2 regions of the Sphingobium sp. L-44 genome follow, and region 2 is predicted to be linked to the other one. Evidence: riboswitches for the same ligand, from Rfam matches in the RefSeq annotation. Region 2 holds a riboswitch; the other holds the start of a gene.
What was found. Region 2 has a riboswitch for cobalamin ahead of cobW (cobalamin biosynthesis protein CobW). Riboswitches for the same ligand answer to the same signal wherever they lie in the genome.
Positions count from the first base shown of each region.

Region 1: it holds a riboswitch for cobalamin, as region 2 does, so the genes downstream of both, AC13EK_RS08255 (TonB-dependent receptor plug domain-containing protein) here and cobW (cobalamin biosynthesis protein CobW) in region 2, are expected to answer to the same signal.

Region 1 is NZ_JBSXOQ010000078.1:2,979-7,025, forward strand. It holds gene AC13EK_RS08245 (copper resistance system multicopper oxidase) at 1-737, shown strand, start outside; gene AC13EK_RS08250 (copper resistance protein B) at 734-1,579, shown strand; cobalamin riboswitch at 1,642-1,899, shown strand; gene AC13EK_RS08255 (TonB-dependent receptor plug domain-containing protein) at 2,090-4,047, shown strand, end outside.
Region 2 is NZ_JBSXOQ010000096.1:61,540-65,586, reverse strand. It holds gene fahA (fumarylacetoacetase) at 1-305, shown strand, start outside; gene maiA (maleylacetoacetate isomerase) at 302-946, shown strand; gene AC13EK_RS14205 (Rieske (2Fe-2S) protein) at 943-1,320, shown strand; cobalamin riboswitch at 1,351-1,590, shown strand; gene cobW (cobalamin biosynthesis protein CobW) at 1,768-2,820, shown strand; gene cobN (cobaltochelatase subunit CobN) at 2,820-4,047, shown strand, end outside.

The DNA.
Region 1 (4,047 bases), on a different contig from region 2:
CGGGCCTGGTCCGCGCCACGCTGGCGCCGCAGATCGGCATGGTCGCGCCGGTGCCCGATCGGCGCGCCCGGCCGCTGCTGGGCATGAAGGACATGGGCATGGACATGGGCGGCATGGACATGGGCCATGGCGGCGTGATCGACCTCAGCCAGCCGGCCAATGACGCCATGACGGGGCATAGCATGAAGATGCGCGACAAGTCGGTCGCGCCGGGCGTGAAAATGGGGCCGGGCGTCGCCACCCTGTCGCCGATGCCGGCCGATCGCACCGTTGACCGGCCGACGGGGCTGGAGGATGTCGACCATCGGGTGCTGACCTATGCCGATCTGCGGTCGCTGACGCCGAACACGGACCTGCGCACGCCGACCCGGTCGCTCGACATCCATCTGACCGCGAACATGGAACGCTATATGTGGTCGTTCGATGGGGTGAAGCTGTCGGAAGGGGCCGAGCCGATCGCCTTCCGTCATATGGAACGGGTGCGCGTGACCCTGATCAACGACACGATGATGCCGCATCCCATCCATCTGCATGGTCATTTCTTCGAACTGGTGACCGGCGCGGCTGCGCATAATCCGCGCAAGCATACGGTGAATGTGCTGCCGGGCGGCAAGGTCAGTTTCGACTTCACCGCCGATGCGCTGGGCGACTGGGCCTTCCACTGCCATATGCTGATGCACATGCATGCCGGGATGATGCGGGTCGTGACGGTGCGCCATGGGGAGGATGCAGCATGAAGCTGATCGCGCTCCTGCTGCTCGCCGCCGCTGCGCCGGTGCAGGCCCAGACCATGGACCATGGCGCGATGGGCCACAGTATGCCCACCACCGATGCTGCGATCCCACAGGGCACGGCCCCGCCGGTGCCGACCGATCATGCCGCCGACGCGCTCTATGACCGCGCTGCCATGGCCCGCGCCCGCGCGGCGATGATCGCGGAAGGGGGCGGCATGACCTATTCGCAATGGATGCTCGATCGGCTGGAATATCGCGCCGGCAAGGGCGCGGATGGCTATGCTTGGGAAGGCGAGGGCTGGATCGGCGGCGACATCAACCGCTTCGCGGTCAAGAGCGAAGGCGAGGGGACGTTCGGCGGATCGCTCGAACGGGCCGAGGTTCAGGCGCTCTACAGCCGGGCGATCGACCCCTGGTTCAACCTGCAGGCGGGCGTGCGGCAGGATTTCGGCGAAGGGCCGGAGCGCAGCTATGCGGTGATCGGCATCGATGGCCTGGCGCCCTATTGGTTCGAGGTCGGGGCCGAAGCCTTTCTGTCGACCAGGGGCGACGCCCATCTGCGGCTGGAGGCGAGCTATGACCAGCGCATCATCCAGCGGCTGATCCTGCAGCCCGCCGCCGAGTTCAATCTGGCGGCGCAACATGTGCCCGAACTGGGGATCGGCGCCGGCCCGTCCGATATCGAGCTGGGGCTGCGGCTGCGCTACGAGATCGCTCGCGAATTCGCGCCCTATGTCGGCGTCAATTGGGAGCGCAAGCTGGGCGACACGGCCGATTATGCCCGTGCCGCCGGCGATAAGCCATCCGCCACCAGCCTGGTCATCGGCCTGCGCGCCTGGTTTTGAGACCGGCTTGCAGCCCGCCTGATATTCGATTATCGATCCCGCCGATCCTGCGCCGCACGGCATGGGATCATGATCGCGCCGGTGTCCCGAAAGGGGCTTAATAGGGAATGCGGTGCGGATGGCCCTCTCATGCAGGGTGTCGTCCAAATCCGCAGCTGTCCCTGCAACTGTAAGCGGTGAGCGCGATGCATATGTGCGGACGGCAGAATGACCGATCCGCCAGCCACTGGGCCGGACGCTAAATCCTGCGAGGCCTGGGAAGGCCGTGCATCAAGCGATGACCCGTGAGCCAGGAGACCTGCCGGCGTCTGGTCGCTCTTGCCTTGGTCCAGGGGATGGCCGCGGCACGGTAACTTCCGTCTGAGCGACGAACGAGCGGCTGGGGCCGCTGCGACGACGCGCGTCGGTTGCCCTTGGGCGCCCGGCCGGCGCGTGTGTCGGACGTTCGCGCGCGTGCCGCTCGTGAAGGTTGCCCCCGCCCGTCGAACGCGGCGCCGGATGGGGGAATAAATGAAGTCCATTATCGTTTCGCGGGCCGCCCTGGCCCTTTCGCTTGCCTTTGCCTCGCCGGCTCTGGCCGATGAGGCGGAGGGCGACAGCATCGTCGTCACCGGCACCAGCCTGGAAGAGACGCTGCCGCAGCAACTGTCGCGCTATGGCCATGCCATCGAGATCGTCACCGACACGCAGATCCGCGATGCCGCCGCGATCGACACCGCCCGCGCTCTGGAAGCGGTGCCGGGCCTGTTCATCCGGTCGCAGTCCGGGCCGTTCAGCTATGTCGACATTGCGCTGCAGGGTTCGCGCACCAAGGATGTGCTGTGGACGATGGACGGCATCCGCCTCAACAACCGCCTCTATGGCGGCACCTCGCCCAACGACACTATGGCCGCCAGCATGATCGAGCGGATCGAGGTGCTGAAAGGCGGCGAAAGCCTGTTCTACGGCACCCAGGCGGCGGCCGGTGTCATCAATGTCGTCACCCGCGACTTCAGCGATGATCTGGGCGGCCAAGTCAATGCCAGCCTCGACAGCTTTGCCGGCACTAGCCTGGATGGCTATGTTCGCGGCGCGATCGGCCAGCATCGCTTCGTGGTCTGGGCCAATCGCAGCCAGTCGGACGGCTATCGCCCTTATGACGTGATGCAGCCCAGCGCCACCGATCGCGCGCGCGGCTATGACCTCTGGTCGGCGGGCATCAAATATCAATATGATATCGCGCCGGACCTGCGCCTCAACGCGCTCTACCAGCATACCAAGGCCGATCTCGACAATATCAGCGCGACCCGGACCAAACAGAGCCGCAACGACCGCAACGAGGAAGTGGCCAGCCTGCGGCTCGACTATACCGGCGAGGATGGCGTGCAATTCTTCCTCAAGGGCTATTTCCACGACTGGAAGACTGCCTATGTCCAGATCCGCAACCCCGTGCCCGCGGGCCCGCCGCAGGTCATCTACCCGGCCGGCACCTTCTGGGGCTATCAGGATTATGGCGGCAGCGCGGTGGTGCAGCTCAACATGCTGCGCGGCATCGACACGCTGATCGGCTATGATTTCCAGAGCTTCAACGGCCGCGACGACGTCCTGCTGATCGCGCCGACCGATGAACAGGTCCATGCCGGCATCTTCCAGTTGCGCACCAATGACGAATTGTCGAGCAAGGGGCGGATCGCGGCGGGCCTGCGCTACAACAAGGCGAAGGGATCGGAAAAGACGATCTGGAACGTCTCGGGTCGCTATGATGTCAGCGACGCGCTGTTCGTGGAGGCCAATGGCGGCACCTCCTTCGTGCTGCCCGACGCCTCGCAGCTTTATGGCAATGATCCCTGTTGCGAGGTCGGCAACCCGAACCTGAAGCCCGAGGAGAGCCTGAACCTCAACGCCGCGCTGGGCGGCGCGCTGGCCGGCGGAGCGATCCGCTGGAAAGCGACCTATTTCAACCGGCGCATCACCGATCTGATCGACACGACCTATGATGATCCGGCCTTTCCCGACGGCACCTATATCAACGTTCGCGACAAGGTGCGGGCCGAAGGCGCCGAGCTGGAGCTGAATGCGGACCTGACCGGTGGCTGGGGCCTGTCGGCCAGCTACACCTGGTCGCGCGTCCGCAATCAGGGCAGTTCGGTGCAGCGCGATCGCAATCCGGAACAATATGGCCGCGCCGCGATCGTCTATGCGCCGGAAGCCAGCCGCTTCGGCGCCAATCTGTCGGCCAATTGGGTGGGCGATGTCTGGTCGACCGCATCGGGCTTTGGCCGGATGAACTATGGCAATTATGCCGTGGTCGATGCGGGTGCGCATCTGTGGCTGGACCAGGCGCGGCGCAACCGGTTCGGCGTCAATGTCGAGAATCTGTTCGACCGCGACTATGCCTCCACCGGCTATCGCTCGGCGGTCAGTGACGCAGGGGTATTGGATGGCAGCAACAGCCGCTTCCTCTACTTCTACCGGGGCGTGCCGCGCAC
Region 2 (4,047 bases):
GGCCGGCCAGCAACATGTACTGGACCGTCAGCCAGATCGTCACCCATCATGCCTCCAATGGCTGCAACCTGATGCCCGGCGATCTGCTCGGCAGCGGCACCATCTCCGCCCCGACGCGCGAGGGCTATGGCAGCCTGATGGAGATCAGCAGCGGCGGGCGCGAGCCGATCAGCCTGCCGTCGGGCGAGACGCGCTGCTTCCTGGAGGATGGCGACGAGGTGACATTGCGCGCCACCGCGTCCGCCCCCGGCCATGTGTCGATCGGCTTTGGCGAATGCCGCGCGATGATCGTGCCGGCGCGATGAGCGACCTTACCCTTCATGGCTATTGGCGATCGAGCGCGAGCTATCGCGTGCGGATTGCGCTGGCCCTGAAGGGCGTCGACTATGCACAGGTCAACCATGACCTGCGCAGTGGCGCGCAGCGCGCACCCGACTATCGGGCGCTGGCGCCGCAGGGGCTGGTGCCCGCGCTGGTCGCGGGCGACAGCGTGCTGACGCAGAGCGGCGCGATCCTCGAATGGATCGAGGCACGCTGGCCGCAGCCGTCCTTGCTGCCCGCCGACCCCGGCGAGGCGGCGATCGTCCGCGCCATGGCCGCCATCATCGCCTGCGACATTCATCCGCTCGGCAATCTGCGCGTGTTGCAGGCGCTGCGGCAGGACTTCGATGCCAGCGAGGATCAGGTCCGCGCCTGGATCGCCCGCTGGATCGGCGAGGGATTTGCTGCGCTCGAAACGCTGGTTGCGCGTCATGGCGGCACCCATGCCTTCGGCGACGGCCCCAGCTTCGCCGACTGCCATATCGTGCCCCAACTCTACAATGCCCGGCGCTTCGGCGTCGACCTGACGCCCTTTCCGCGGCTGTGCGCCGTGGACGCGGCGGCATGCGCGCTCCCCGCCTTTGCCGCCGCGCACCCCGATCGCCAGCCCGACGCCGACGCATGAGCGACACCGACACGCGCCTGTTCGCGACGCCGGCGGGTGTGCGCCTTTGCCCGATCGACCAGATCGCCGACTGCAAGGCGCGCAATTTCGTGCTGCAGATGCGCGCCGGCCGCTTCCATGGCTTTGCCGTGCGCACCGGCGATCATGTCGCCGGCTATGTCGACCAATGCCCCCATGCCGGCCTGCCGCTGGCGCAGCAGCTGGACGATTATCTGACCCCGGATGGCAGCCATATCCGCTGTAGCTGGCACGGCGCCATTTTCCGCCGCGACGATGGTGTCTGCGTCGGCGGGCCGTGCGTCGGTCAGCGCCTTACGCCCTGGCCACTCGCCATCGCCGATGGCTGGATTGTCACCGCTGCCCAAAGCGACTAGGAACCGGCCCAGGGACGGCGCTTCGCATCGTCCCGACATGATCGCGCCGGTGCCCCCACGGGGGCTTAAAATGGGAAGGCGGTGCGGATGCCATGGCATCCAAGTCCGCAGCTGTCCCTGCAACTGTGAGCGGCGAGCGTGATGAACAGCGCCCTCCCCAGCCGGGAGGGCAGCCACTGGGCCGGACGCTAAATCCTGCGAGGCCTGGGAAGGCCGTTCCTCCCGCTATGACCCGCAAGCCAGGAGACCTGCCGGCGTTTAGGTCGCTCTTGCTTTGGTCCAGGGGATGGCCGGGGCACGGTGTTCCGTCTGAGCGACAGGTTGGCGGCTGGAGCCGCGCGGTCACGCATCTGCGGGCGAACAAGCGCCCGTCCGCGATGCTGGCCGGCCGTGCGCGCGCGCCCGGTTCGCTCCCGCCCCGGTTGCTCCGGCGCGCGAGTATTTGTCATGGCCAACACTGCATCTGCCAAGATTCCGACCACCGTCATCACCGGCTTCCTGGGCGCGGGCAAGACCACGCTGATCCGCCATCTGCTGGAAAATGCGAAGGGGCGCCGGCTCGCCCTCATCATCAACGAATTTGGCGATGTCGGCGTCGACGGCGAACTGGTGAAGGGCTGCAACGACGCCGCCTGCCCCGAAGAGGATATTGTCGAGCTGGCCAATGGCTGCATCTGCTGCACCGTGGCCGACGATTTCCTGCCGACCATGACCGCGCTGCTCGACCGGCCGAGCCCGCCCGACCATATCATCATCGAAACCTCGGGCCTGGCCCTGCCCAAGCCGCTGGTCAAGGCGTTCCAGTGGCCCGACATCCGCACCCGCGCCACGGTGGACGGCGTCGTCGCGCTGATCGACGCCGATGCGGTCGCCGCCGGCCGTTTTGCCACGGACGAGGCCGCCCTGGCCGCGGCGCGCGCCGCCGACCCCAATCTGGACCATGACAGCCCGCTGGAGGAATTGTTCGAGGATCAGCTCGCCTGCGCCGACATGGTGGTGCTGAACAAGAGCGACCTGGTCGATGCCGACACGCTGGCCGCGGTCGAGGCGCAGGTCGATGCCGAAACGCGGCCCGGCGTGAAGATCGTCCGCGCTGCCCATGGTGCGGTCGATATCGGCGCGCTGCTGGGCATCGTCGCGGCGGCGGAGGATGATCTCGACGCCCGGCCCTCGCACCATGAGGCGGAGGGTGAGGATCATGACCATGATGATTTCGACAGCTTCGTCGTCGGCGGCGATGCCGTTGCCGATCCCGATACGCTGGTGGAGGCGCTGTCCGCGCTGATCGCCACCCATGACGTGCTGCGCATCAAGGGCATGGTCGCGGTCGCGGGCAAGCCGATGCGCCTCGTCGTGCAGGCGGTTGGCCCGCGCATCCAGCATTTCTTCGACCATCCCTGGCAGCCGCAGGAAGCGCGCCGCACCCAGCTGGTGGTGATCGGCCAGAAGGGGCTGGACCGCGCCGCGATCGAGGCCGACATCCAGGCCGTGCTCGGCTGATGCATCTTCTGTCCGCCACGCCGGGAACGATCAGCGACGGCGAGGAGGCGATCGACCTCGATCAGCCGCCCGGCGACATCGTCATCCTGACCGTGGCGGACAGCGACCTGGCCTGTTTCGCCGCTGCCGCCGCGCGCCTGCCCGATGACGCGCCGAGCGTGCGGCTGGCCAATCTGCTGCAGCTCAAACATCCCTATTCGGTCGACCTCTATGTCGAGAAGGTGATCGCCAAGGCGCGCTTCGTCTGCGTCATCCTGCTCGGTGGCAAGAGCTACTGGCCCTATGGCGTGGACGAGATTGCGCAGGTCGCGCGCGAGCGGGGCATCGCCTTCGCCGCGATCGCCGACGGGCGGGAGGGCGATCCGGCGCTGGATCGTGCTTCCACCGTGCCGGCGGCGATGCGCGAGCAGTTGCGGGACTATCTGCGCCAGGGCGGCACCGCCAATGCTTTGTCCTTCCTGCGCTGCGCCGCGCGGCTGATCGGCGCGGATGCGGGCGAGCCAGACCATCCGCTGCCGATCGCCGACGCGGGCCTCTATCTGCCCGGCCATGACCGACCCGGCGTGGCCGAATTGCGCGCGACCTGGGTCGAGGGGCGGCCGGTGGCGCTGCTGATCTTCTATCGCGCCTTGGTGGTGGCCGGCACGCTGAGCGCGGTCGATGCGATGGTCGCAGCGCTTGGCGCGCGCGGCTTCAATGTCGCCGCCGTCCATGTCCGCGCGCTGCGCGAACCCTTCGTGCGCGACTGGCTCGGCGGGCTGCTGGCCGACATCGCGCCCGACATCATCGTCAATGCGACGAGCTTCGCCGCCTCCTCTTCGTCCGAACCGCGCGTGCCGGGCATATTGGAGCAGGCCGATTGCCCGATCCTGCAGACCGCCTTTGCCGGGGTCGAGGAAGGCAGCTGGCGCGGGTCCGCCCGTGGCCTTGGTCCGCGCGACCTGGCGATGAATGTCGCCCTGCCCGAAGTGGACGGGCGCCTCTTCACCCGCGCCGTCGCCTTCAAGGCGGCCGAACGGTTCGACGCGCGAACCCAGTGCGGCATCATCGTGCCACGCGTGGCACCCGACCGGGTCGCCTTCGTCGCCGATCTGGCGCGCAACTGGGCGGCGCTGCGCCGCACCGCGCCGGCCGAGCGCCGGGTCGCGCTGGTGCTGGCCAATTATCCCAATCGCGATGGGCGGATCGGCAATGGCGTCGGCCTCGACACGCCGGCCAGCGCCGCCG